One region of the Viridibacillus sp. d25.2 genome, then DNA from elsewhere that is predicted to be linked to it. Evidence: predicted binding sites of a transcription regulator. Region 1 holds the regulator's gene; each other region holds the start of a gene.
What was found. The regulator LexA, encoded in region 1, represses DNA repair genes until DNA is damaged. The targets are predictions, from matches to a motif close to CGAACATATGTTCG.
Positions count from the first base shown of each region.

Region 2: the regulator LexA is predicted to act here: its motif matches at 2,223-2,236, upstream of ACZLO7_RS08265 (DNA polymerase IV).
Region 3: the regulator LexA is predicted to act here: its motif matches at 5,354-5,367, upstream of ACZLO7_RS19125 (YhjD family protein).
Region 4: the regulator LexA is predicted to act here: its motif matches at 5,105-5,118, upstream of ACZLO7_RS22170 (Y-family DNA polymerase).

Region 1 covers NZ_CM196652.1:3,406,098-3,413,731, reverse strand. Annotated here, with positions in the region: gene ACZLO7_RS16875 (lytic polysaccharide monooxygenase) at 1-404, shown strand, start outside; partial or broken gene ACZLO7_RS16870 (GlsB/YeaQ/YmgE family stress response membrane protein) at 593-833, opposite strand; gene ACZLO7_RS16865 (hypothetical protein) at 998-1,390, opposite strand; gene lexA (transcriptional repressor LexA) at 1,737-2,357, opposite strand; gene yneA (cell division suppressor protein YneA) at 2,525-2,839, shown strand; gene ACZLO7_RS16850 (YneB family resolvase-like protein) at 2,836-3,492, shown strand; gene ACZLO7_RS16845 (DUF896 domain-containing protein) at 3,559-3,795, shown strand; gene tkt (transketolase) at 3,887-5,887, shown strand; gene sirA (sporulation inhibitor of replication protein SirA) at 6,032-6,472, shown strand; gene ACZLO7_RS16830 (YneF family protein) at 6,566-6,787, shown strand; gene ACZLO7_RS16825 (alpha/beta hydrolase) at 6,798-7,634, opposite strand, start outside.
Region 2 covers NZ_CM196652.1:1,664,840-1,672,473, reverse strand. Annotated here, with positions in the region: gene rnz (ribonuclease Z) at 1-489, opposite strand, end outside; gene ACZLO7_RS08265 (DNA polymerase IV) at 924-2,174, opposite strand; gene ACZLO7_RS08260 (PadR family transcriptional regulator) at 2,523-2,864, shown strand; gene ACZLO7_RS08255 (hypothetical protein) at 2,861-3,370, shown strand; gene ACZLO7_RS08250 (serine hydrolase domain-containing protein) at 3,379-4,854, shown strand; gene ACZLO7_RS08245 (PadR family transcriptional regulator) at 5,904-6,242, shown strand; gene ACZLO7_RS08240 (DUF1048 domain-containing protein) at 6,550-6,903, shown strand; gene ACZLO7_RS08235 (DUF1048 domain-containing protein) at 6,900-7,244, shown strand; gene ACZLO7_RS08230 (hypothetical protein) at 7,479-7,634, opposite strand, start outside.
Region 3 covers NZ_CM196652.1:3,880,443-3,888,076, reverse strand. Annotated here, with positions in the region: gene ACZLO7_RS19140 (bifunctional diguanylate cyclase/phosphodiesterase) at 1-1,340, shown strand, start outside; gene secA (preprotein translocase subunit SecA) at 1,419-3,929, shown strand; one part of gene prfB (peptide chain release factor 2) at 4,080-4,154, shown strand; one part of gene prfB (peptide chain release factor 2) at 4,156-5,181, shown strand; gene ACZLO7_RS19125 (YhjD family protein) at 5,386-5,763, shown strand; gene ACZLO7_RS19120 (competence protein ComK) at 5,741-6,232, opposite strand; gene ACZLO7_RS19115 (IDEAL domain-containing protein) at 6,483-6,665, shown strand; gene uvrB (excinuclease ABC subunit UvrB) at 7,285-7,634, shown strand, end outside.
Region 4 covers NZ_JBVDMV020000003.1:61,925-69,558, reverse strand. Annotated here, with positions in the region: gene leuS (leucine--tRNA ligase) at 1-61, shown strand, start outside; gene ACZLO7_RS22195 (MFS transporter) at 118-1,308, shown strand; gene ACZLO7_RS22190 (hypothetical protein) at 1,780-2,241, opposite strand; partial or broken gene ACZLO7_RS22185 (EamA family transporter) at 2,370-2,498, shown strand; gene ACZLO7_RS22180 (YhjD family protein) at 3,076-3,414, opposite strand; gene ACZLO7_RS22175 (YolD-like family protein) at 3,411-3,752, opposite strand; gene ACZLO7_RS22170 (Y-family DNA polymerase) at 3,801-5,054, opposite strand; gene ACZLO7_RS22165 (hypothetical protein) at 5,447-6,109, opposite strand; gene ACZLO7_RS22160 (hypothetical protein) at 6,505-7,437, shown strand.

The DNA of each region.
Region 1 (7,634 bases):
TGGGGCAAACATCATCTAGTGTAGACTTAATGTGGAGTCCATCAGAAGACAATATAGCAGTTGACCATTATGTTGTATACAGAGAAACATCAAGTGGACAACTGATAGCAGCTGGAACATCCAACACTACATCATTTATGGACAAGAACTTACAGTCAAATACAACATATAAGTATACAGTTACGGCAGTTGATGCATCTGGAAATGAATCAATTAAAAGTAATATTCTTACTGTTAAGACAAAAGAGCAGAGTTCCTCTTATGAACAATGGAATCCGTATAAAGCATATACAAAGGGTAATAGAGTAGAACATCAGGGAAAAAAATATGAAGCGGTTCAAAGTTATCAAGGAAACGGCGATCCAAACTGGATATTTTCCTTATCGTTATGGAAAGCGATTTAATTTAAGTACAACTTAAATAGAAATAGATAGGTTAGAGGGTTTTGATGTGAAAAGATGAAAATAAACATGACATTGGCTTGTAATTAGATTAGTGTATTAAAAGAGCCAAAGCTGAATATAGCGATGGCTCTTTTTTATCTAATTATGGATAAAAAAACAAAGACCTGAGCAACTAGCCCAGGTCTTTATCACGTATTATTATTCATCAATTTCGTAATGACACTTACGATTAGGATTAATACGATTGCACCTATTAAAGTCGGGATAATATAAAAATCACTTAATGTTGAACCCCATTTGCCTAATAATTTTCCGCCAAAAACAAGCCCCAATAATACCTGCGATAATATTACCTTTAATTCCTCCTGCTAACCACGCTAAAATCCCACTGTAGCTTTGAAATAAAGTTTGATTAAAAGTATGCTGCAAACGCTTAGTTTATAATTGAGAAACCCACATATTTTGAATAAAGATTGAACAAAATACATGGGTTTGGTTTTGATGTGGAGTGAGTTTTTGTAAAAGAGATTGATTAAACTGCAACTCTTCAAAAAAGAGGATTGATACATCAATCCTCTTTTAAACTGTTTTTTTCACTTTAACAGATTGGATATAGCTTTTTCTGATATCGGCTTATCGAGTGAATAATAAGTTTTATCAATACTTATTTCACCGTCTTGAAATGTTATTTTAACATCTTTGTTGTCGCTATAAAGAGTAGCACTATAGATATATCCCTTTATTACTTCATGCTCTTCAAATTCACTATACGCCCGTGCATTTAAAAGCTGATTAAATTGTTTTATTTTTTCTTTTTCAGTAATACTATGTCTTTTCCTGTTTCTCCCATCAACAACTTCAATTTTAGATACCGATATATCACCAATGATCTCTGTAAAATCTTTATTTTCTTTTAGATTTGTTTGAGAACATCCACTAATTAATAATAAAACTATAGATATCGATAGCATAATAAAGTTTTTCATTTAGATTCTCCTTGATTTATGATAAAAGGAAAATTCCAAGTAACTGTCTAAGTAATCGGCATAGTTATTATTTTTTAATGTTAAAACGTCATCTTCATTTTTGAAATTAATTTGCATTATTATTCGCGCCCTTATATTACCTATTGCTGATTTTACATGTGTTCTTGAAGAAACAGTAGCGTACTAAATTCAAATAAAATGGGGACTAGGTCCGAATACTAATACAATAGGAGTTACGTGAGAAGGAACGATCGATTATATTAAATATATCTTCGTTATGTATATAAAAAGATTGTAAGAATCAAATAAATTAACAATGATTCTTACAATCCTGTATGGTTGACTTTTATAAAACGTTACGATATAAACCGACTACTTTACCTAAAATGGAAACTTGATCTACAATAATTGGCTCCATAGAAGAGTTCTCAGGCTGTAAGCGGAAATAAGATTCCTCTTTAAAGAATCGCTTAACAGTTGCCTCATTGTCCTCTGTCATCGCTACAACAATTTCACCGTTATTTGCAGTGGCTTGTTGTTTCACGATTACATAGTCTCCATCTAATATACCAGCATCTATCATAGATTCACCCATGATTTCAAGCATGAAAATTTGGTCTTCAGTTGTCCCATAAGAATCTGGGATTGGGAAGTATTCTTCAATATTTTCAATTGCTGTAATAGGAAGGCCTGCAGTAACTTTACCAACTAGTGGTACATGTACAACACCTTGTTTTGCAATTGTAGAATCTTGCTGATCTAATATTTCGATTGCACGAGGTTTCGTTGGATCTCGTCGAATTAGTCCTTTGCTCTCAAGTCTAGCAAGATGTCCGTGGACTGTAGAACTTGATGCAAGACCAACTGCTTCACCAATTTCACGGACGGAAGGCGGGTATCCTTTAGTGCGAACTTCCTCTTTGATGAAACCCAATATGTCTTCTTGTCTTTTCGATACTTTTTTCAATCCAATCACCTCTTTATCTCATACTATGTAAAAGTTATTAATAGTATAGCATTAGCGAACAAACAATGCAAACATAAGTTCGAAAAAGTCGTTGACAAAAACAAGTGTTCTGTTTATATTTAGAACATACATTCCGAACAGGTATTCGAATAAAGGGGAGAATCAGTATGAGTTGGTTAAAAAAATATCAATATATTACATTGCTTTTTGGGTTTTGCGTAATCTTCACATTGATTTTAGTGTTTGCAAATAGTGGGAATACTTCATATAAAGAGATTAAAGTTCACGACGGGGATACTCTAATTTCTCTGGCGAATAGATATAAAGGTAAAATGGCTGACCATGAATGGATATCAAAGGTTAAGAATGAAAACAATTTAATTGACGATACGATATATGCGGGGCATACTCTAATAGTTCCAGAACATGATAATATTAAAGTTCAAAATATAGGGGTAGAAGTGGCGAGTGATAAAAAATGAAACAGAAAATAGCAATACTCTATTGTCGTGTTAGTACAGAAAAAGATACACAAGATACTTCGCTTGAAAGGCAAGAGATTGAGTTAAGAGAATTTGCAGCGAGTAAAGGCTATGAAGTTGCTCAAGTCTTTTCAGATCGACATAGTGGATATGATATTGATCGTGAAGGATTACTTGATTTACTCGAATGTGTAAAGGACTATGATCAACCAACACTGTTTGTACAAGATGAAACACGTTTAGGACGTGGGAATGGTCGAATGGCGGTACTTCATTTATTGCAAAAAACGAATACAGACATTTTTACTTTAAGTGATGCAGGTCATGTTCGATTAAATGAAATGGATGCTATGTTGTTAGAAATATTAGCAATTGTTGAAGAGTATCAACGTAAATTACATAATGCTAAAATCCGCAGAGGGATGCGGAGAGCTGTTCAGAACGGGTACAGACCAGAGAAAAATTTAAAAGATCGAGGGAATCCTGAAGGACGAGATCGGATAGATGTTCCAATTGAACAAATAATCCAACTTAGACAAAAGGGTATGACGTTTGAAGAAATTACAGATACTTTAAGAGGATTAGGTTTCCAAGTTAGTAAAGCGACGATTCATCGTAGATTTATGGAGTTAAAAGAGCAAAAAAAAGACTAAAAGCTTGCGCTTGCGGTCTTTTTTGCATACCTTTGTATTAATGTCTGTATGAAAGGTGAGAAAATAATGTTATCAAAAGAAAAATTACAACGTATAAGTGTACTTTCAAAAAAATCAAAAGCACAAGGCTTGACTGTAGAGGAAGCAAAGGAGCAAACAGCACTTCGAAAAGAGTATTTAGACACATTCCGATCTTCAATGCGTGAGACAATTGAAAATGTCCGCGTTTTCGATCCAGAGGGAAATGAAGTGACTCCTGAGAAATTACGTCAAAAACAAAATAAGAATAATCTTTTAAATTAAGCACAATTTATAGAAAGCATTGTTTTATATAAGAATGTTGACTACACTGTAATAGTACAATATTTAGCTTAAGAAAGGATGTCTATTAAAAATGACTCAACAAGCAGATCAGCTTGCTATTAACACAATTCGAACTTTGTCTATTGATGCTATTGAAAAAGCTAATTCAGGTCACCCAGGATTACCAATGGGGGCTGCGCCAATGGCTTATACTCTTTGGACAAAACAACTTCGTCACAATCCTTCAAACCCTAATTGGTTTAACCGCGATCGTTTTATTTTATCAGCAGGTCATGGCTCAATGCTATTATATAGCTTATTACACTTAGGTGGATATGGTTTACCAATGGAGGAAATCAAAAATTTCCGTCAATGGGATTCCAAAACACCAGGTCACCCAGAATACGGTCATACAGCTGGAGTTGAAGCAACAACAGGCCCATTAGGTCAAGGTATTGCGATGGCTGTCGGTATGGCAATGGCGGAAAGCCACTTAGCGGGTGTTTATAATAAACCAGAACATGAAGTAGTGGATCATTATACGTTTGCACTTTGTGGCGATGGTGATTTGATGGAAGGCGTCGCTGCTGAGGCAATTTCTCTAGCAGGTCACTTACAACTTGAAAAACTGATCGTGCTTTATGATAGCAATGACATCTCTTTAGATGGCGATTTGAATAAATCATTCTCAGAAAATGTTCAAAAGCGTTTTGGATCATATAACTGGAACTACATTCATGTAGCTGATGGTAATGATATTGAAGCAATAAATGCAGCCATTGAACAAGCAAAAGAACATAAAGGCCAACCTACTATTATTGAAGTGAAAACAGTTATTGGATACGGATCACCAAATAAATCAGGTAAAGCTGACTCTCACGGTGCTCCATTAGGTACTGATGAAGTGAAACTTACTAAAGAACACTATTCATGGCCACACGAACCATTCCATGTACCTGAAGATGTGTATTCAACATTTAAAAAAGCATCAGAAGTTCAAGGTACTCTTGCTGAAGCTACTTGGAATGAACAATTTGAAGCTTATAAAAAAGCATATCCTGCACTTGCAGAAGAGTTTGTAAATGCGATGAATGGGGAGCTTCCAGAAGATTTCGCATCAGAAGTACCTGTTTATGAAGCAGGTAAATCTATTGCTACACGTTCATCTTCTGGTGAAGTGATAAACGCACTTTCAAAAAATACACCTTCATTCTTTGGAGGAAGTGCAGACTTAGCAGGTTCAAATAAAACAACTATTAAAAATGCAGGCGATTTCTCAGCAGAAACTCCAGAAGGCCGTAACATTTGGTTCGGTGTTCGTGAATTTGCAATGGGTGCGGCTCTAAACGGTATGGCTCTTCATGGTGGAGTTAACGTCTTTGGTGGTACATTCTTCGTCTTCAGTGACTATGTACGTCCAGCAATTCGTCTATCTGCATTAATGGGACTACCTGTAACATATGTATTTACACATGACAGTATCGCTGTTGGTGAAGATGGTCCAACACATGAACCAGTTGAACATCTAGCTGCATTACGTGCTATGCCAAATCTTACTGTTATTCGTCCTGCAGATGCAAACGAATCTGCTGAAGCTTGGAAATTAGCAGTATCATCTAAGAATCAACCAACAGTTTTAGTTCTTTCACGTCAAAACTTACCAGTGTTAGATCACTCAGCTTCACTAGCAGCTGATGGTGTTTCTAAAGGCGCTTATGTTGTTTCAAAAGCTAATAAAGAGGTAGCTGATGCACTAGTTTTAGCGACTGGTTCAGAAGTAAGTCTTGCTATAGAAGCTCAAAAACAATTAGCTACTGAAGGTATCGAAGTATCAGTTGTTTCTATGCCATCATTTGATCGTTTTGAAGCTCAAGATGCAGCATATAAAGAGGCAGTATTACCAAGAACAATCACAAAACGTTTAGCAATTGAAATGGGTTCATCATTTGGCTGGCATAAATATACTGGCTTCGAAGGTGATGTTCTAGCAATTGATAAATTTGGTGCGAGTGCACCAGGCGAAATTGTTATGAAAGAATATGGCTTCACTGTAGAAAATGTAGTTGCAAAAGTAAAAGCGTTATTCGCTTAAGGAAATAGCGTTAATATTGAAAAGTAGAGGATTTTTTCCTCTACTTTTTCTTTTTTGACAAATAAAGTGCTTTAAATCGGACGTCAATTGACAAAATGTTCTTGCGATGTTTGCTATACTGTTTACAAGAGAGGAGTGGTAATCTTGCGAGTATACTCAATCTTTCATGTGAAAAAGAAACATCAGGCTTTTGTTTATGGTAGAGAACGTTTACTATTCGATTTCATTCAATCCTCAAATACGTATGAGCATGCAATACATCCGACGCAAGAAATCTCCTACTTATGTGAGCCTTTGGATATGGTGCAAATTGAACAAATTATCCAACAACAACTAGGTAATAGCTTTTCTGGCATTCAAACAAAGGATCACCAAATCTTTTTGATGAATGAATTTAAAGGGGAAATCCAAATTGATATTTTTCCTTACTACATAGCTGTTGTCTGTGTTGGGTCACGCATGCTCGAGTTAGATTTATTTGCAACATTATCAAAATTAAGTGATTGTTTTATCGGATTTAATAAAGATGAAATGGAATGTGGTTGGTTAAAACCGCTTAAATTCCATTTGCACGAAAGACGATAAATCTTGTCAAACAGTAGTATGTAGTGGTTTTTTATTGTATAATCCTTGTTGGAGATAGTTTTCTCGCATAAGAAACTTGGAGGAGGAAAACCAGTGAATACTACGTTATGGATTATACTTGTTATCGTGGCATTAATAGCAGGAATAGCTATCGGTTTCTTTGTTGCCCGTCAATATATGATGAAGTACTTAAAAGACAACCCACCGATTAACGAACAAATGCTACGAGTAATGATGTCTCAAATGGGACGTAAACCGTCTGAAAAACAAATCAAACAAATGATGAACTCAATGAATAAATTAAGCAGTAAATAAAAAATAGCACTCAATTGAGTGCTATTTTTTTGTCTGTATCTTTAAAGACAAATTCTTTTAAGAAATCAGCTACTAACAGTTCATAGGCTTCTTGGTTCATATTAAAGGATTGTGCATGAGGACCTACATCAAAAAGTTTTAACTTTTTAGGGCCAGGTTTTAAGCTATACATTTCAATTGTCATTTCAGGTAAGATGAAGTCATCTGGGAGACTATGAATAAATAAGATAGGCTTTTCAATTCTAGTTACAGCCTCTTTAGGTGAGATACTCTTCAATGAGTATCCATCACGCATTCTTAAGAAAACACCTGCGAGTTTAATGGCTATACTATTACGTAGTGGTGTTTGTTTCATCATTAAGTAGTATAATTGCTCTGAAAAATCAGAGAAGGCGCAATCAGAAATGTAGAAGTCGGCTTCATCCTCCAATGTGCCAGCGTATAATAATGTAGTAGCAGCACCCATAGATTCTCCTTGTACACCAATTATGCCTTCACCACCTAACTTTTGCTTCAAAGTTTTCATGACCGCTTGTAAATCATATTTTTCATAATGACCGTAGCTTGTTGTTTTACCCCCAGAGTCACCATGTCTGCGATGATCATAAACGACTGAGTTAAAGCCTAAGCGCTCGAAAAGACGAGCATATTTTACGGAATTAATCTTATTTTCCGTAACACCATGGCAAATAATTATAGTGTTTTTAGTTTGTAAAGGTTGGAAGTGAATGGCTTTAATTGAATAGCCATTTGGGGAATCGACCCACATCTCTTCCTTATTTACATGCTCAAACCAAACTTCGTCAAAACGCTTTGCTTCCTTTTCTCTTTGTAATATGAAGGCTGC
Region 2 (7,634 bases), 1.7 Mb from region 1:
TGCTTTATCAATTTGTAATGCACCTGGTAGTGGTTTTTGTTCAATACGATAACCATAGCACGGCACGACATGCTGTAAAGGTTTTGCAGTAACGACAAAGTCATCATCTTCAAAAACAACACCTTCAGCCACCTCAACAAATTCAATAGGATAATTGAGATGTGTTTGTGAGATCTGTATTGTTAACTCAACCCAACTTTTTAATCCTGCTGGTCCATAGATGGTTAGCAATTCTTCTCCCCCTTGGAAAGAGCGAGAACTAAGTAAGCCAGGGAGTCCAAATATATGATCTCCGTGTAAATGTGTGATAAAGATTTTTTCTAATTTTCTTGGCTTTAATGTTGTATGTAAAATTTGGTGTTGCGTCGCTTCACCACAATCAAATAGCCAAAATGTGCCACGCTCTTCTAATAATTTAACTGCAAGCGCACTTGTATTCCGTGTTTTTGACGGCATTCCTGCGCCTGTACCTAAAAATTGTATATGCAAATGAAGTCCTCCTTACGGTAAACACGATGATCAACATATGAAGAATCCTCATAATGATTCCTTGCTATTTAAACTTCAGTGTTGCTAGTGTCCTATATCTAGTATAGCAAAAAAAGATGCTCATCAATCACCATATGGACATTGATACACGCCTTTTCTTTGCATTACTTATATTTTAGTTATGTAAAAAGCGATACTGATACTGTGATTTTTTATATAATTACTTCTACTCACTAACAGAAGAATAGATCAACTTACGATACTTCAATTAAAGAAGTTATTTCTTTTATCTTAGACTTTCTCCCAGCACTGCTGAAATTGTAAACATCACATAAAGCATAGCTCTGCTAGTTTACTAAAACTACAATACCATTAATTGATTCAGTACTCCCTGTCATCCTTTCGCTCCCCCTAATTGATTGAAAATATTTTCATCAATCCTTATGATCCTCCAAAAAGTCCTTACTAAAGCTCGTTTGCGATTCGTAATTGGCCTTTTTCTTTTCTTTCATGCCTTTTGAAATAATTTCTTTCCCGAATTTCTTTTGGAGCTGTTCCACTACTTGGATAATTGGCTCCTCTTTGGCATGCTTTTCAAAGTTGAAGATGGAAAGCTGCTCTGCTGTTTCTTTGCGATCAATCACATTACTCAATGTCACACCAAGTAAACGAACAGGTTCACCATGCCAATGTTTCTTTGCTAAATCAATAGCTATTTCAAAAATATCTGATTTCTTATAAATGGCATTGGAAAAGGTTTTACTCCGACTAGAGTTATGCCAATCAGCATCTCGAATTTGAATGGATACGGTATGTCCGGCTAGATTCTTAGCTGATAGTCGTTTAGCAACCTTTTCACAGAGTCCATCTATTGTTTTGCGAAGTTCATCCCATTCGACTAAATCTATAGGCAAAGTTGTGGAATTGCCAACGCTTTTCGTATCATAAATCGCATTAGGATCGACTTCCCTGTTATCAATACCATTTGCTCTGTCTTTTAACCTAGCTCCATTTTTACCTAAGTTGCTTTTTAAAAAGGCTTCAGAAGCTTGTGCTAAATCGCCGATTGTGTAGATTTTCAAATCGTTTAGTTTTTTCGCTGTGCTCTCTCCAACCCCATGCATTTCAATGACTGGTAAAGACCATAGAATGTTGGGCAGTTCACGTTTTCTTAAAACGGTAATGCCCATTGGCTTTTTCATATCAGAAGCTGTTTTAGCCAAAAACTTGTTCGGTGCAATCCCAATCGAAGAAGGCAAATCTAATTCATTTAAAATACGTTTTTGAATGCTTTCTGCGAATTCTATAGCTTCTTTTCCATGTACAAGTTCCGTAACATCTATATAGCCTTCATCGATTGACACGGGCTCCACAAGTTCTGTATATGTTCGTAGTATGTCAAATATCGCCTTTGAAGCAATACGATAGCGTTCAAAATTAGGTGGCAACAAGATGAGTTCCGGACATTTGCGCTTAGCTTCCCACACAGCCATCGTCGTGTATACCCCTTTTGCCCGTGCTTCATATGAACAAGTTACTAGGATGCCACGTCGCTCCTTTGGGTTGCCTGCAATGGCAATTGCTTTGCCCTTTAGTGTTGGATCATGTGATTGTTCCACAGAGGCATAGAAACAGTTCATATCGATATGAAAAATAATTCGCCCTTTTTGTTTCCGCTCCTCCATCTCACATCTCTCCTGCTTCTTTTATTATGTACAGTATAGCAAAAATAACGAACAGATGTTGGTATTCACTACTTGTAAAGTTGAATGAGACTTTCTTTTCTGTTACTAACCCGTTTGACATTTCAACTTTAATTCACACTTCATGATTAAAAAAACTAATTACATTCATAACCTTATTAGCCTCGCGCCCATCTTAATTTTTGTAATCAATCAAAAATACAATAATAAGATCGTGTAATGATAAAAATTTGTCATTACTTTTATTCTAACTCACCATTTATTATCATTTATTGAATTTATAACAAATATATACTTGTAAGAAGTATATATTTCTGTTAAATTCATCCTATGGACAGAACAAGTTTAATTAAAGGTCATTTAGAAATGTGTGTATTATCTATTTTGTCAAAGAAAAAAAGCTATGGTTATGAAATTATGAAAGAGTTAGAAGAACACAATTTAAAATTGAAAGGAGTAGGAAGCATCTATCCAATTTTAACTAAGTTAAAAGATCAAAATTGGGTTAGTGCTTATCGCGAAATAACAGAAAGTGGGAAGGTTAGAGTTTATTATGAAATCAATGAAATAGGAGAGATATTTCTTCAGAAAAAAATCAGTGAGTGGTTGGAGTTACAAAAGGATATAGAATCTTTACTACAAAGTCAGTTAGAAGGAGATCATTTAGAGTGAATATTGAATTGAGCCTAACAGAAAAACAATTTTTAAATGAAGTTCTTGACGAACTAAAGCTATATCAAATCAATTCAAAGGATAGAAAGTATATTGAACAACAGATTGTAGAACACTTTCAAGAATCCCGTGAACATGGAGGAGACGGGATAAATGAATTAGGAGATACAGAAACATTTGTCAAAGATTTTTTAGATATTAATGGAATAGACCTTCATACTAAAATAAAACAGATACGAAAACCTAACAGTAGAACGGGAATTTCTTTTGTGATTGGAAGCTTTACTTTAATCGTCAGCTATCTCATTTCACAGCTTCTCCTATCTATGTTCTTAACGGGATCATTTAATCCACAAAATAATAATTCATTTAATTACAATATTCTTTATCACATATCAGATAATTTTTGGTGGAATTCCATTCTAATGATTATCAGCTTTTCTATATCTTTACTACTTTGTACGTTAGTAGTGTTTTATATTCGAAGAATAAATTTTAGTAGGTGAAATTTTATATGAAACAATTAAAATATACTGGTATTTCTTTATGCTTATTATTTTATATGTGCGTTCTATTTCTCCCATTTTCAAAGGTTCTCGCGGGACAAGATATTAAACAAACTATCGACAACTATGTAGAAACATTTTTAAAAGACTATCGTATTCCAGGAGCTTCTATTGCCCTAGTGCATAATAATGAACTATTTTATTCTAAATCTTGGGGTGTAACGGGAGAATCCGAGGAAAAAGTAACTACACGAACCCCCTTTACTATTGGCTCGATAAGTAAATCATTAACAGGTTTAGCTATAATGAAATTAATTGAAGAGAACACCATTAACCTAGAGGATCCGGTGCAAAAGTATATCCCGTGGTTTACCCTTAAAGATAAACAAGCCGCTTCAAAAATTACGATAAAGCATTTACTTACCCATTCGAGTGGAATAAGTACTTATTCAGGATTATCCATTTCCGACAAGGCATCTAAAGATTTCAATGCTATAAAGCATTATGTAGAAAGTCTATCAAACATTGAGCTTACTGCTCCTCCTGGAAATAAACATCAATATAGTAATGCGAATTTCTTAATACTTGGTGCTCTCATAGAAGAAGTTACAAAGCAAACGTATTCAGAATACATGGAAAAGCAAATATTTATTCCATTAGGTATGATGAATGCTGCGGCAGACAACGATACTGCATATGAAAAAGGATATTTAGCTGGTTATGAATCCTGGCTAGGGTTCCCACGAAAAAGTTCCGTACCATACGATAATGCAGGAGCACCATATGGTTACATAACTGCAAGTGCTGAAGATATGGTCCATTACATCAAATTTCTTAATCAAGAAGATGACTCCAGTATTTTAAATAAAGAAACTATGAATCTCTATTTATCTCCACTCTTTAAAATATCCGAAAATCGATACTATGGAGCTGGATTAAGGATAACTAATCCATATTCCAACGATAAAATAATTTGGCATTCTGGATCAACTCCGGATTCCCATTCAGAAGTATTTTTAATACCTGGAACTGGTTGGGGCGGAGTAATTCTTACAAATAAAAATCATATTCTAGAAGAAGAAGGACTTCCATATCTGAAACAAGGGATTATCAATATATTAAATGGAGATAAACCGGAGACAATCCCTCCAAATTCACCAATTGTTCAGCTGCTTACAATAGGTTTTATTTGCTTACTCTCTGTGATGTTCGCTTATCTACTAATAAAGGTTAAATCAGGGGGAACTCTCAAAAAAAACGCATGGCGGGCCTCTGGAGTCTTACTATTGGCATTATCAACCGCGATAATACCTTTGCTCATTCATTTTGTAGATTCACCATGGGATTCAATAAAATTATTTGCTGCTGATATGGCTTTCCTAATCCAAATTGTAGTCTTCTTTTTAGCTTTAAACGGTTTATTATCACTTTATATTTCATATAAACAAATTGTTATTAAAGAGGGACAACTTCTACGTAAGTAGTTATTTCTACCCTAATTATGAGTATTGCTTTTCCCTATTCTCATAATTAAATAGGAATTGATCCATCCATGTAGATTATTCTGCTCATCTAAAATATATTTTTGAATGCTTTGAGCGAATCAATAGCTTCTTTTCCATGTACAATTTCTGTGATATCAATATAACCTTAACAATCTCTGTATATGTTAGTAGTATGACAAATATCGTTATTGAGTGTAATTCTAAAGCAAACAATATTGCTCTTATTTCAATAAACTACTTTCAACCATGCAGAAAAGTAGCATTCAACCTTTAACATTAAAGACAAGTAATTGTACATGATGGTTTACTTCATCATAACTTGTTTATAATGTTGCACATATTATAAAAATGTACATTACTAAATTCAATTTTAGTAGTGTACATTTTTTATTTTGGTAACATTTCTACTTGGATTCATTAAAGGTTTAGATGTTTACAGTTACAAGAAGGAAAGTTAATATAAAACAAATGTTCTTTTGTGAGATATTAGTAATTGTATTGCTATGAGTATGGTCCAAAACATATTGAAAGCAAATATGAAAAAACTTTTTATTTTTCACAAGAAAAAATTGAAAAGAGTGGAATTCTCATTCGTCGTTTATATTCACTTTCACTGCTAAATTCCCCAACTTTTGGAGTGCCTTCTCTAATATCTTTAATCTTGAATCCAACTAGCTTTAAAAGTTGATAATACTCTTCAAACGTCCGATGATATTTAACTACCTTTTTATCAATCCAAGGTTCTACTCTTTTACCACTATTAAAATAATCATCTACGATCCAATCTGCTTTTGAGGAGGAAACTGCTGCACTTTTTATTGATGAAGTTAATACAGGATGAAAGGCCAGATTGTTGAAGACCTCTTATGTTGTGTAGTAGACGTATACTGCGCAACAGGACTTTGAGGGAAAGATGTATGCTTGACAATTGACGCTACTCTGCATTACTATATACCGGTAGTCAGTATTGCTTAATACCTGTGATACAGACTACTGGGAAAAATACGAAATACAAATGGGTGATGAATTTGGAAAATATTACAGAAATGCTTAAAGGGGTACTTGAGGGGTGTGTACTTGAGATTATCGACCGTGGCGAAACTTACGGCTACGAAATCACACAGCAATTGCGAGAACTTGGTTTCACTGATGTGGTTGAAGGCACAGTTTATACGATTACCATGCGGCTTGAGAAAAACAATCTGGTGGACATCGAGAAAAAGCGATCCACTGTGGGACCGCCGAGAAAATTTTACACACTCAACGAAACAGGTCAAGAGCATCTTGAAATCTTTTGGAAAAAATGGGGTTTCATATCAAATAAAATGAACGAACTCAAAACGAAAGAAATAAAAAAGAGAACGTAAAATGAGTTTTATTGAAAAAATTATTGGAAGCCTGAATGACTAACGGGAATGAAAGGCGATAGTGGCGCGTGCGAAGGCACTTCCAAGTGAGTACCATAACGCTTCCAAAGCTCTCCAAACATATATGTAGACTGTTGCTGCTCCCATCGACTGGAAGGAAATGATCCGTATTTTGGATGCCATTCCCGATGTTTTTAAGGAAGTTGCAGCGGATGGTAAGTGCGTTAAAGAATATACTGGAAACAACGCAGCGATTAAATAATAGAACTTTTTTGAACAACTTAGTATCTAAAAGGAGGAGACTACAATGAACTTTTTTGAAAAAATAACCGGTAGCGATATGACTAAAGAAATGAAAGATTTTGAAGCAAGAGCAAAAGCCTTGCCGGCTGAATTTCAAACTGCTTGGGAAGAAATCACAAGTAATTTCTGGATTCACGGAAATTTCACCGGGCGTAATTTGATGCCGATTCTTGATAGTGCTCTTGAACTGCTTGAAGTTACATCAGCAGACGGCCAGAGCGTACATGAAGTACTAGGAGATGATATCGAAGGCTTCTGCGCAGCGCTTGTTGGTGATGAAGGTGCAAAAACATATAGAGATAAATGGCGTGACCAACTCAACAAGAACGTAGCAAGAAAATTAGGAGGGGTGAAATGAGTATCAAAAAAAACATCAATAAAATCATCGAAGAAAAAAAAGAATGGAGAGCCCATGTTTCCCGTATCAAAGCACTTCCACAAGATTACCAAATTGTCTATAATGAGATCCAAAAATATCTCTTTAAAGTCAGTCCTGTTGATTTTAAGGAAGGTATCGGACTACTCGTGGAAATTCTCAGCTTTTTTGAAGAAGGCGTAGCTGCTCGGAAAGGTGTGCTTGAAGTCACAGGTACAGACGTTGCTGCTTTCTGTGATGGTCTGATTGAAGAATCAGAAACTTATGCTGATCTCTATCAAGAATCGGTCAATCAAAAAATCAATAAGGACATGAAAAAATAGAAAGAACTTAGTACTTAGGCAAAATCCTATCGAATTTTTTCCTAAGTACTGCGCAGGTACAACAATAATATGTAATAGAAAAATGATCTTCTACAATCGGGTACTTTTCCAGAGTAACAAAAATCAAAATTTATTAATCTTAATATTGAGGAATCGGGTTTTTTATTTTGGAATTTCCTTAACGTTGTAAATTTGCATTTTCCTGACGCTACCCCAATAAGAAAAAAGAGCTGCCTAGTTGCTTATTTTTTGTGAAATAATGGCACTTAAATTTATATTGTTCGAGTTTTCTTTTTTTCTCCAAGGAGTTCTAATAGCAAGCATTCCTAAGTTTTTTTCTCTAATAGAAAAAACAGCGTTATTAACTCCATTACCTATAAATTTAATTTC
Region 3 (7,634 bases), 470 kb from region 1:
TAGGTCAACAATTACATAAGCAGATGGAAATTTTGAACTTTCAAGCAAGCTTTGATATGCTAACAAAACTACCAAATCGTAGCTCCATTGAGCGTCGGATAGATGTCGGAATTCGTCATTGTCGCTTGCAAAATGAAGAAATGACTGTCGCTTTTATTGATGTAGATAATTTCAAAGAAGTAAACGATACTCATGGTCATGCTTTTGGTGATGAGTTATTAATTCAAGTTGGGCAACGAGTGCAAGCGAGGTTAAGTAAAAATAAATATATAGGCCGCTTCGGTGGGGACGAATTTATACTATTACTTAAATCAAATTGTGAGGTAGCTACTCGGCGTAAACTAAACGACATACTACAACTATTTAATGAACCGTTCGATTTGAACGGTCATGATATATACGCTACTGCATCTATAGGTGTTGCAAGATATCCGAGTGATAGCATAACAAGATCAGGTTTATTGGCGAAGGCAGATACGGCTCTTTATGAAGCTAAGAAGCAAGGGCGAAACCGGATTGAATTTTTTCAAGGTGAGATGCAAGAGAGTTTTGAAAAGAAGATGCGTTTGGAGGCTGGGTTACGAACAGCACTTGAGAATAATGAGTTCGAGTTATTTTATCAACCGCAATTTAATTTCTCTTTAGGTTATATGGAGAGTGCAGAAGCCTTAATTCGCTGGAATCATCCAGAATGGGGAATGGTGTCACCCGATGAATTTATCCCTTTAGCGGAGAGTTCTGGTCATATACGTTCGATTGGTGCTTGGGTCATTGACGAAGGTATCAAGATGGCAAAGGTGCTAAAGCAGCATTATCCGAGACTACGTCGCATTGGTCTAAATGTTAGTTCGGTGCAACTAAGAGAACGGAATTTTGTAGAGCAAGTAAAAGCGGCGCTTGCAAAATATAATATTGAGCCTTCATTAATTGAATTAGAAATTACAGAATCTGTTGTCATCGATCGATTAGAGGAAACAATTGAAAAACTTTTAGCGTTAAAAGAACTAGGGATTTCTCTTGCTTTAGATGATTTTGGAACAGGGTATTCTTCACTCAATTATTTACGTCGCTTACCAATTGATCAAGTAAAGCTAGATCGCTCGTTTATTCAAGAAATGGATGAGGATTCTAAAAAGGCAACAATGGTGCATTATATTATTGAAATGGCACATAGTTTAGGACTAAAAGTGGTGGCTGAAGGCGTCGAAACAGAGAAGCAAATGCAGATGTTAAATACGCTACAAGTGGACAAAGTGCAAGGGTATTTTTATAGTAGACCTATAACACAAGAAGGACTTTTCACATTTGTAGATGAAAAATATGGAGAAATTCAATTGTAAAATAACTACGGTTCATTTGCACTAAGCATCAAATCAGTGTTAAAATGAACTTTGAGACTATATGGGATGTGAAGATAAATGCTTGGCATATTAAATAAAGTTTTCGATTTTAATAAACGTGAAATTAAACACTTATCAAAAGTTGCAGATGCTGTTGAGGCGTTTGCTGGACAAATAGAGAAATTATCCGATGAAGAATTGAAAGCAAAAACAGAAGAATTTAAAGAACGCTATGCGAATGGAGAAGATTTAGATTCACTTCGTCCTGAGGCATTTGCCGTTGTTCGTGAAGGAGCTCGCCGTGTTTTAGGTATGTTCCCATTCCGCGTACAGCTTATGGGGGGAGGTACTCTTCATGAAGGTAATATCGCCGAGATGAAAACTGGTGAAGGTAAAACGTTAACTTCTACTTTACCTGTGTACTTAAATGCGATTACTGGTAAAGGTGTACACGTGATTACGGTCAACGAATACCTTGCAAGTCGTGATGCTTCACAAATGGGTGAACTTTATGAATTCCTTGGCTTAACTGTAGGGTTAAACTTAAATAGTTTAACTAAAGATGAAAAGCGTGAAGCATACAATTGTGATATTACTTACAGTACTAATAATGAGTTAGGGTTCGATTACTTACGTGACAACATGGTTCTTTATAAAGAAGAACGTGTGCAACGTCCACTTTTCTATGCCGTAATTGATGAAATTGACTCCATCTTAATTGATGAAGCACGTACGCCGTTGATTATTTCTGGACAAGCTGCGAAATCAGCTCAACTGTACAAACAATCAAATGCATTCGTACGTACATTAAAAATAGAAGAAGATTATACGTATGAAGAACAAACAAAAGGTGTTACGTTAACAGAGCAAGGTATTGAAAAAGCTGAAAGTGCATTCAATATCGATAACCTTTTTGAACTAACACATGTCGGTTTAAACCATGCAATTAACCAATCGTTAAAAGCACATGCATCAATGCATCTTGATGTAGACTATGTTGTTCAAGAAGGTGAAATTGTTATCGTTGACTCTTTCACAGGTCGTTTAATGGATGGTCGTCGTTATAGCGATGGTCTTCACCAAGCGATTGAGGCGAAAGAAGGTCTTGAGATTCAAAATGAATCCATGACAATGGCAACGATTACGTTCCAAAACTACTTCCGTATGTATGAAAAGTTATCTGGTATGACAGGTACTGCGAAAACAGAAGAAGAGGAATTCCGTAACATTTACAATATGCAAGTTGTAACAATTCCTACAAATAAACCGATTGCTCGTGATGATCGTCCGGACTTAATTTACGCTTCAATGAAGGGTAAGTTTGAAGCTGTTGCAGATGACATTGCAGAACGTCATAAAAACAAGCAACCAGTTCTAGTAGGTACAGTTGCTATTGAAACATCAGAATTAATCTCGCATTTACTTACAAAACGTGGCATTCCACATGAAGTATTAAATGCAAAAAACCATGAACGCGAAGCTGAAATTATTGCAGATGCCGGTTCAAAAGGTTCTGTTACAATTGCGACAAACATGGCTGGTCGTGGTACGGATATTAAATTAGCTGATGGAGTATTGGATATCGGCGGTTTAGCTGTAATTGGTACTGAACGTCATGAATCACGTCGTATTGATAATCAGTTACGTGGTCGTGCTGGTCGTCAAGGTGACCCTGGTGTGACTCAGTTCTACCTTTCTCTTGAAGATGAATTAATGCGTCGTTTCGGTTCTGAAAATATGAAGAATATGATGACTAAACTAGGTATGGATGATTCTCAACCAATTCAATCTAGTATGGTATCTCGTGCTGTAGAATCTGCTCAAAAACGTGTTGAAGGTAATAACTTCGACTCTCGTAAGCGTTTATTACAATATGATGATGTTATGCGTCAACAACGTGAAATTATCTATAAAGAACGTTACGAAGTACTTGAAACTGATAATATGCGTGATTTAGTTGAAACGATGATTGATGAAGTATTAGTAAACACAGTGAGCGCTTATACTTCTGCAGATTCGACAAATGATTGGAACTTAAAAGCAATCGAAGACTTCGTTGCAGCGAATTTATTACCTGAAGGGGTTATTACCGTTGAAGATTTACAAGGTAAATCAGTTGATGGTATCCTAGATGAAATTCGCGAAGAAATTAAAGCTCATTATGATGAGAAAGAAGCAGAACTTTCACCAGAGCGTATGCGTGAGTTTGAAAAAGTAATTTTACTTCGTGCAATTGACTCTAAATGGATTGATCATATTGATGCTATGGATCAATTACGTCAAGGTATCCATTTACGTGCATACGGTCAAACTGATCCACTTCGCGAATACCAACAAGAAGGTTTCGAAATGTTCGATGCTATGGTTGAAGCTATCCGCATAGATGTTTCAAAATATGCGATGAAAGCTGAAATCCGTAGTAATCTAGAGCGTGAAGAAGTGGCGAAAGGCCAAGCTGTTAACCCTAAAGAAGACGGCGAAAAAGTGAAGAAAAAACCAGTCCGTAGCAAGGATGCTAACATTGGTCGTAATGATTTATGTCCTTGTGGTAGCGGTAAAAAATATAAAAACTGTCACGGTGCAGTATAATAAAGCCTAATTGTATGATTAAATGAATAGGTGGCAACTAACAAAACATGGGGGGATTTTATCCTCTCATGTTTTATGCCGTCCTAAGGGGAATCATGTAGGCACAGATTATTGTGAAATAATCAAACCAAATTTGGAGGAATACAATCAATGTTTGAATTAGCAGACGTGCGTAACGAGTTAGACAATTCAGCTAAGAAATTAGCGGACTTCAGGGGGTCTCTTTGACTTAGAAAACAAAGAGGCACGAATACAAGAATTTGACGAATTAATGCTTGAACCAGAATTTTGGAACAATCAACAACAAGCACAAAATGTAATTAATGAGTCAAAAGGCTTGAAAGAAGTTGTGAATGAATATAAAGAATTAGAAGATACGCAAGAAAACTTAGAAATGACACTAGAATTATTACGTGAAGAACCTGATGAAGAATTACAAGAAGATTTAGGCGTTGAGTTAAAAGAATTCGTAGCACGATTAAAAGAATTTGAACTACAATTGTTATTAAGTGAACCTTATGATAAAAACAATGCAATCTTGGAACTTCACCCAGGAGCTGGTGGTACCGAGTCCCAAGATTGGGGTTCGATGTTATTACGTATGTATACTCGTTGGGCTGAAAAACGCGGCTTTAAAGTAGAAACAATGGATTATTTACCTGGTGATGAAGCTGGTATCAAGTCAGTTACATTAGCAATCAAAGGGCATAATGCATATGGCTATTTAAAAGCTGAAAAAGGCGTTCACCGTCTTGTACGTATTTCGCCATTCGATTCATCGGGTCGTCGCCATACTTCATTCGTATCATGTGATGTGATGCCTGAATTCAACGACGAAATTGAAATTGAAGTTCGTACAGAAGACTTGAAAATTGATACGTACCGTGCAACTGGTGCTGGTGGTCAGCATATTAACACAACTGACTCCGCTGTTCGTATTACACACTTACCAACAAATACTGTTGTTCAATGTCAGGCTGAACGCTCGCAAATTAAGAACCGTGAAAAAGCTATGGGTATGTTAAAAGCTAAATTGTATCAATTAAAAATTGATGAACAACAAGCAGAATTGGATGAAATTCGTGGAGAACAAAAAGAAATTGGCTGGGGTAGTCAAATTCGTTCATACGTATTCCACCCATACTCAATGGTAAAAGACCACCGCACAAGTGCTGAAACAGGAAATGTGCAAAATGTTATGGACGGTGACATTGATCAATTTATCAATGCTTACTTACGTTCTAAACTATAATTTCTTTCAGCAGAAGCCTCCGGCCGATTCCGGACGCAATTATGCCGAGGCATAATTGATTTTAACTATGAAAAGCCATTCGACGGAGTAATTCGTTGAATGGCTTTTTTGCATGTAAAAAGGGTATGCTTCCTACTTGCAATTTCTTATAAACGTAGTAAAATATTAAATAGGAACAAACGTTCTTATTTTGGAGGTGGAAGCATGTCGCGTATCCCAAATGAAGCTCTTGTAGTGCTTGAAACAGTTATTTACTTACCAATGGTACTTTCCATTTTCGAAAGAGACTGTAAAGCATTTGAACAAGGAACATTCAAATTGAAGCGGCCATATATCGATTTAGTGCATGAAGCGATGAAGCAAGTGCAAAGTGAATTAAATGCAGCTCATCAATATTTGCAAAAAAACCGGCTTAAAATTATGCGAGGAAATCGTGATGAGTTATTTTCTGAATATATCTTTGTTTACAATAATACTAAAGAACATCGTCGGTATTCTAATATTCGATTACGTAACCGAGTAGAAGAGCTGTTAACAATATATTTAACAAAAGTCCAATTTAAAAAAGAGAAGGACGTTTAATCTCAAAACGTTGCTGTAAAAAGTATGCCATCGCTAGTTGAGTTCTCATTGTGATGACTGAAACGTCTACTTCTACATCTTGTCCATTTTTAAACGAAACAAGACTTCTTGATGGACCAGCGTCTTCAAAAAACTCAATTGCATGCATAGCAAACCAAACATTATAGTGCGAATTAGGCGATAAAGTGGGCATGAAAATACAAGGTGTACCATAATCATATGCAACAACAATTGGTAGTTTATGACGTGCGCCAAGATATTCTTTTGACTTGTTAGTAGCAAGCTTAAAAGAAGTACCATAGTCAGAACAAGATTTATGGATTACTCGAGATGGTCTTGCATCTACAAGAAATTCCCTCTCCTTTTCAATTACTCTTGTGTAAATGCTATTACCCTCAAAAACTGGCATAAGTGCAAACGTACTAAAAGACAAAGTGAAATTAGATAATTTTGTCAGTTTTTCTCCCAATATATATTCCTCCCTTCAAAAATAATCGAAATTAGTATAATTTAACTATCATTTTAACTATAATTGGTATAAAGCGCAACGAATAAATGGAATATAATATTAAAAATCCTAAATATTACCTAATATACGAAATAAGATTGCTTATTTTTCTGAAATTTCTTATAATAGAAAAAAGGCATTCGAGGTGAGATCGTTGGATAAATATTATTCCTATACTGATTTTTTAAAAGCTCTTGGACGAACTGATAACATGAATAATGCTGAGAAATTGTTGGATACAATCTATTTAGATTTGTTTTTAAACCATGTACATCGTGCACAAACTGAAGAGTATTTATTAGCTTGCATTGACTCGGCTTTAGATGAAAGAAATGAAGTCGCCTTTTATCAATACGTCCAAGAATTAGAGAAATTACAGACAACCGTCGGATAAGCATTGTTAGACAATTATTGATTGATATTAGACATGCTAGTATAAGTTTTAAGCTTATACATAGAGAATTTATAACATAGCAAAAATCGTTCCTTTATGGGGACGATTTTTTTATTGGATAAACTGTCGCGAAAGGGTGAGTAATTAAAAAGGTGTAAGTAATGTTAGAAAGGCAGATTTAACACCTTTCAGCAGAAGTCTCCCACCTATATAGGTGGTGAGATGAATGCGGATTTAAGCTGCTTTTCAGCGGGTGTCCAAACACCCGCTGAAATTGAGGAACTTAGTCTAAGAACGCCACGTCCGGTGGCAACGACTGAGTGACCAACATCGTGTTGGCCCAAAGCCTCCGGCGGATGTCATGGAATCGGAAAGGGGTTCTTTGTGCAAGCACAAAGCCGATTCCGGACGCAATTATGCCGAGGCATAATTGATTCTTGTTTTATTCTGAAGTTATCAAAGATAAAAAAGAGAAAAATGCTAAATACCAAGTATCCTCAAAGTATAATTATCGCCGAATCAATGAAACTATTTCGAAAAACGTATGTTCGCTTATTGCTCGATATTTCCAATTTGCTATGGTAAAATATATGTAATTAGTAACAAGGAGGACGTGGCTATGGTTCAGGCATTTGATTTACATTCACCATACAAGCCAAATGGCGATCAGCCAGCAGCAATCGCAGAGCTTGTCGAAGGTGTCCGTAAAGGTAAACAACACCAAACCTTACTAGGAGCAACTGGTACAGGTAAAACATTTACAATTTCTAATGTTATTAAAGAAGTCAAAAAACCGACCCTTGTGATCGCACATAATAAGACACTTGCTGGTCAATTATATAGTGAATTTAAAGAGTTTTTTCCAAATAATGCAGTAGAATATTTCGTTAGCTATTATGACTATTATCAGCCAGAAGCTTATGTACCTCAAACGGATACATATATCGAGAAGGACTCTAGTATTAATGA
Region 4 (7,634 bases), on a different replicon from region 1:
TAAATCAGTATATAAAGTAATATTCGTCCCTGGAAAATTAATCAATTTTTTGTGTGAATAGTTCTAATAGGTAGATGCCCATATATTAAGTTTGTATAGAAAAAGGATGTTTTTTTTATGAAAAGGATGCAAGTACCTTCAATTATATATTTATGGTTTGGTCAAGGTATTTCCAGTATTGGGAGCTTAATTTATAACTTTGCTCTAGTGTGGTATGTCCTTGAACAAACTAAATCTCCATTTATCTTAGGAACCGTAATATTTGTAGGAATGATTCCTAAAATCATATTTTCAATATCTGCTGGAGTAATAGGTGATAAGGTATCGAAAAAAAATTTTTTAATTTGGATGGATTTCATACGTTTTTTTATTACCTTTGCTTGGGGGTTATCATTAATAAATCGTGAATTTCAATTAAGTGAAATATATATAATTACTTTTATTATTTCTATTTTAGATGCTGCATTTAGACCTATATACGGAGCTATGATACCATCTTTAATGCAAGGGAAAGATCTAACCAAAGCTGCGTCCATTAATGAAACTATTTTTAGATTTGTTTCTATTTCAGCCCCTTCATTGGCCGGATTCGCTATAATCTATTTTAATTTCAGCGAATTTATCATTTTTAATAGTATTACATTTTTGGTAGCAACTATTTCAACACTCTTCATTAAAGAAAATGAAAAAAAACAACTAGATATCCATAAAGAAACATTTATTAGCCAATTAAAAAGTGGATTAGTTTATTTTTATCAAAATAAATTAATTCTCTGGTCGACTTTACTAATTACATTAGCAAATTTAGCGGTAGTGAGTTACAATGTAAATTTAGCAAATCTTGTGCAGAATGAGTTGTTACTATCTCCAAACATATATGGAACAATTTTAACATTTTACTCGATAGGTGCATTGGTAGCAACCCTACTTCTTAGCATGTTAAAAATTAAAAGAAGTCGAGGCATGCTTTATGTTAATTGCTTACTTGTCGGAGGGGCTTTATTTACCCTGATTTTCCTAAATCCAAATCAGTGGACACTTTATGCAATTTTCTTTGGAGTTGGCTTTTTCTTTGCTATTACTAGTACTATATCAACAGCTATTTTATTCGAAGTTCCTTCAGAGGATTATCGTAGCCGTATATTAGGTATTGCTAGTATCTCATCGTTACTATCACCAATAGGAATACTATTTTGGGGAATGTTAGGAAGCTATATTAGTTCTGCTACAGCACTAGCTTTAGCAGGTTTTGTAATTATATTCGTTGCTATAATAGGATATCGTACTCCGCTAATTAAATATAAGTAAAGGGTTAGTGAAAAATAAAGCATGTAATAAGAAATTAGGGACGATTGAACTGCACCCCAATTGTTATGCAAAAAACTAACAATTGGAGGTGTTTTTTCTATGACAAAATTTACAATAATAGATAAATTAGTTCCTTAGAATGTAATGTAGGATTTATTAGTAGATTTGGAAAGGTTACCGCCTGACTCAATCCATTATTAAGACTTTTTCTGTGGTAAGTTTATATGCATTAGGGGATGTTCTAAACATATGGCAAAAAGAATATTATTTAGGTACATTTACACTCTACTTTACATGGATTGGCGGGCTTGATATTTTTTAAGAGCAAAGTGAATATCCTTAAACTGCCTTCATGGCTCGGGACTTAGAATTTCTATTGTTCAAAAAGGGATATCATAATTCACCCCATAGAACAAGTAGATAAAGGCTACATTACATATATATATGTAATGTAGCCTTTTTTAAATTATATTAAGCTTTTTTCCGAACAGGTATCGGCATCTCTAGTGGAGTATTAGCCTGCAACATTGATGGAGCTAAATTAGGGATATCTTCCAGTAATTCGTCACCAGTAGGTATAACAAACGATAGACAGTTTTCAATTATTTTTTCCATTTCTTCAAAAGTTTTTATTTTATATTTTTGCATTTTATCTTGAGTAATAAAATAATTCGTATTACCACCCGGGTGCTTAATTAACACTGATGATTTTTCTGAGTAAGAAAAATCGTTGATTTCATCAACTAAATCCCCGTTCGGTATTAAAAAAGTTAAGACATCCTCTTCCTGTTCAATTGACTTTGTCTCAAATTTACTTAATTCATCTGCCGGAATAAAATAAGAAATTGCATTTTTTGCATCTTGAATCAGGACATCTGGTAAGTCTGCGAAAGCTGAGAAAACTTCTGTTTCTGATAAAAATAATTTCTTCATATTTAACATCTCCAATTTTCTAAATTATCTAAAAATTATCTTAGATAATTTCAAACTACCAAACTATTAATTGTATGTCAAATAATTACTGGGTAAATAATGTGAAACTGATATTGTAAGGAAGTTAACCTGCGGTTGGAACTTTACTTGGATGGCTTATTCTAGGAGAGAACATAGGTGTAACGTTTTGGATAGGCTCTGTCCTAATTTTCAGGTATTTTATTAATCTAAGAAAAGAAAAAAGACCCCCGGGATAAAGCCACGGGTTTCTATGTGATTTGATCAAAGACTGTACGATGACTTAGCGGAACTTGCTTGCTTACTCACTAGACACTACAATTTCAAATTGCTGCACCCCATTTCTCTATTAAGTAAAGAGGAAGGAAATAGGGCCCTCCCACCCGGCAAGTTACATAACATAATTATACCGTATTTATGAAGGTGAAAAGCTCAAAACTCCTTGCTCTATAGTGTGTCCAATGATAATTATTGGCTTTACTACTTATTATTTTAACAAGCTATATAGATTTCATAGTCCGGAAATGGTCCACTCTATAAGATTTAGATTTACTTAATTTGCACTTCCGTATATTGATAAAGATATGCCTAAACGGTATTGTTCAATCATAAATAGGCTATCACTTTAGATAGAGCCATTTAACTATTCGTAATAAATACTTAAAATCAAAACTTGAATACATTTTAGGACTAGCGCATATATTACTATCAGATCGGGAATAATTTACTTTATGCGATTCAACTAAAAATATAGGTTTTATTCTCTATAAAAGCACAAAAGGATGTTTATACACTTTTTGTGCTTTTGCTTTGTTATTACTGTAGCCGTTTGAATAACTCTTCCTCTACCGCTGTTTTTAATGCTTGATTCGCATAATTTAGATGAAGATCTTCTCCAGCTGTTCGTATTTGAATATCACTGAAATACTCGCTCGTTCGATGCCATCCTATTACTTGTATTCCCCTTCTTTTTAATAGCTGTTTTGATTTATAATAATCACTTTTCAATTCCTTTAATAATGTATCCACCAATACTAAATAGATATTTTTCATTTTCAATTTCCCTAAATGTGAATGATCTTTTTGTAAAGATTGAATTGCTAATTCTAATATCAAGTATTGGTGCAATTGGTTATGTTCATCAATCGTTATCATAGAAAATCATCACATAGGCGTATATCGCAGATTGCGGAGAGCTGTATTCGTTTATTCACTAACGAGCTTTGAATTAGGCAGTCGTCATGATAAGGATCAACAGCTTGTAATAACCCCTCGGTAGTGAAAAATTCACCGTTATTCCAAGTGGTGATGAGCACGGGCTCATGAGTCGTAAGTGCTTGAGACATAATCATTTGAAAGTCCTCTAATTGATATTCATCTAATTCAGGGCGTTTTATATAGTTTTGTTCCTTTTTCCAATGCTTTAATATAGTTAGATGTTCTGGAAGCATTAGCGAAGTCCATTTTTTATTCCCTCTATCGAAATTTGTCATACTATATCCCATCTTTATGAATTTTTAAATGTGACACATTCCAATCGTTCACCCACTATGTCCACCAATTAATTGCTCACGTTGAATCGCAGTACCACTTTTAGTAAAGGAAGTGGCACGTAACAAAGATGTTGCTCCAAATCGCTCTCTTATGTGATCCATCGTGTGTGCTAGTGTCTTACGTTTAACTTTGTCTACATCAAACAAATCTAACTGTATACTCTGTTCAGGTTCCAAGTTGGTAATACGTACAGACAGTTGACGTGCTGGCTCACCTGCAAAGTATTTATCTAATAACTCTTTACATACTGCGTAAAGCTCCATTGTGTCACTTGTAGGCGCTTTTAAAGTCTTGGAGCGATAAAAGCCTTTTGTCATGGCGTGCTTGCTATAGGATAGCCCTAGCGTTAATGTACGTGCTGCATAACCCGCTTCCCTTGCCTTTCGTGCTATATCCTCACACATTTCTAAAAGTACAACTAGAATTTCCTTACGTGTATGATAATCCCGCATTAGCATTTGGCCTTTTCCAAAACTCAATTGTTTAGATAGTAATGGCTCACCGAAATTTGAAAGGTCAATCCCCCATGCATGATAGTAATATTGTGTACCCATTACACCAAATGCCCTTTCAAGTCTTTTTAAGTCCGTGCGTGCTAAGTCTCCTACTGAATAGATCCCCATTTTATTAAAATTATGTTCCATCTGTTTGCCAATACCCCACATTTCGGATAAAGGATGGACTGGCCAAAGTTTTTTATCCACATCTTCGTAAGTCCATTTTGCAAAACCAGTTTTCTTTGCTTCAAGATCGAGTGCCAGTTTTGCAAGTAGCATGTTAGGACCCATACCTACAGCAGTACGAATGCGGAATTGGTTAAAAATTGCTTGACGAATAGCCTGAGCAGTATCTTCTGGACTCCCCCACAACCTGTTCGTTTTTTCAAGATTAACGAATGATTCATCGACTGAATAGACATGGATAGCCTCTGGTGGCACGAAATCGCTTATTAATCGCGTGATTGCCATAGACATTTCCAGAAAGAAAGACATTTTAGGCTCAAACAAGCGTATATCAGGATGTTTAGGAATCTCGTATTTCCTTGTACCTGTTTTTACACCAAACCGTTTTTTCATTTCTGGACTGGCTGCTAATACCACACTGCCTGCTTGATTTAAGTTTCCAACTACAGCTATAGGCACTGTCATCACGTCCAAGTTTTCAATCATAGCTATACAACTAGCATAAAATGACGTTGCGTCGATACAAATGATAGGTTTATCCGGCAGATTATCGTACATGCTAGACATAAAAGGGACTCCTTCAGAGGAACGTTTGTTCTTATATTTTACAAACATACGTTTGATTTAGCAAGTGAATTTATATTGTTATTAAATGGGTGAAATTATACGTGAGTAATGTACGAATCAGTGAAAACCGTGGAAAGACCAATATTTAGACGGCCAATATAAAAAAGAACCTCGCCATTCCGCAAGGTTTCTTGTATTTCTTGAAAAATTTATTTACATAAACGGCACTCCCAACTTTTGCAATATACATTGAAGAATTTTACGTATTGTAACCATGTAGAATCAACCAAGAGATAATTGAAGATAGACCTTTCCAGATTGTTCAATTATCGTATGTACGCATCTATTTGACTAATAATTTTACAAATGTATTTAAAGAATACCTAATCGTAATTATAGTTTCCATCTTCGGATTGTTCTAACAACCCCATATCATCATGTATAGCCTGTAGTTCCAGTAGTTCACGAACTCTAAGTGATTCTTCCATAATTCCTTCATATTCTACTGTTGTTAATTCAAACCTCTTATATTTAATTTCATCTTCAAATTGCTCAATTTTATTTTTAAAAAATTCTATTGTTAAATTATGACATAACTTAATTTTAACTATTAAACTTTTAACTTCATTATCATCTAGAAATATTTCAAAGTGCATTAACTTGTTTCTTTCTTTATTAATCTCTTCTAATAATGTTTTAAAATCTTCTGAAATTACCGTATCACATAGAAATTGCAGTCGATTAATAGCTTCATTCAATCCTACTGTATTTAATTTTGGATTAATGTCAAAAACTGTTTTGTCACTCTCTACATGTTTTTCTAATTTTTTTTTCGCCTCGATGTAACCTCTAATATCGGTAAATATTAAATACTCTTGTTGTTCTTTAAGTAATAGTTTAAAAAGGACCTCGTTTGCTTGAATTAGATAGAAGAGAGCATCCTTAATATTGTATTCTTTACCTACTGCTAATTCATCGATTTTTTCTATTTTTTCAAAGCATACTCTTATAGAGTCCAATCCATTTCTTTTCAGGTCAAAAAACATAAATAATCTCCTTAAAATTCATTAGTTTATAATCTTTATTAAACATTCTTTACTATCAATATTCAACCTTTGTAAATTAATACAGAACCAAAACTAACTTTTATAATGCCAAAAGCTTTTGGCGATTTATTAAAAATTTAGTATATTTTAGCGTAATGCAGAATAATTCTGCATTACACATTTTGCGATCTCTTAGAAATAGCAGCATATATGGCGCTACATGTTGTAGATATAATAAGTAATCATCCTTCTGTATGTTATTAAGTGGAATCTATTTTGTCCTCTTATGATAGCTGTACACTTATCTCTTTAACTTTACTAAACTTACCTTTTCAACCTATCTTTAGGATACACTAACATGGTACTATAGTCATAAATAAAGTAGAGGTGGAAATATGAATAAAAAAGTTTTATGGACGACTATATTATCAGTTATTGGGGGTATCGCAATTTTCATTATTTTAAATGCAATAGAAAAAAAGCAGGAACTACAAAGGAGTATCGAAGAGGATTTAGCACATAACTTCGAAACTTATACAGTTACGTTAGATCCTAAAGATTTACCAAAAAATATTTCTATAGACTTTGCAAATAACGTTAATACAACTCTAAGCTATTTAAATCATCATATAGGTATACTTCCAACAAAGGTTTTAGAAGCGGATAAAAATGATACACGTACAGTTCTTGAAATTAAATATTATACTGAAAATTTTTTAAAATATTTAAAAACAATTGAATTAAAAGCAGGTTCTAAAAAAGAGATTGAATTAAAGACATTAATTCTAAAATTGAAAGAATCATCTACTATTATGTCTGAAAATATTTTAGCTAACTTGAAAAGTGAGGACCTAGATAAAACAGTCAATAAAGATTTTTTGAGAGTACAAGAGGATGCAATGAATGTATCTACATGTATTTTTAATAATGGGCTTACAAAATACTACATTAGAGTCACTAACGATTATATGAATGAGCCTTTTACTTTGAATGATAGTGAACCTATTAGTTTTTTAGGTGTAGATTCTGATGGTAAATTCAATCCTTATATGAGTAAATATACTGTATTAAAAAAAGATACATTAAAAGGTATAAAGGAAAAAACATATACACCATCTACACCATCAAAAACTGTAACAACTAATAGTACAAAGTATGAGCCATCCATTGGAATGACTGATTATGAAACAGTTGATTCTACATGGGGACGTCCAAACAACATTAATAAAACTGAAACAATATATGGTGTAAAAGAGCAATGGGTATATGATAGAGGATATTTATATTTTGAAGACCATTATTTAACTAGTATTCAAACTTCGAGATAATATTATCTATGAAATTTTTACTCACAACAAAAAACTTTTTTATAAAGACTAAACTTAAATTGCTGGGTGAGAATCCATTTTGAACAATTTTTTAGATTGAATTGCATATCATAGAAAAAGAGAAATAAACCTCATTTTTCTAAAAACGACGCTACCTTTTTAGACGTTTGAAAATAATGCACTCTATTGAAAATCAT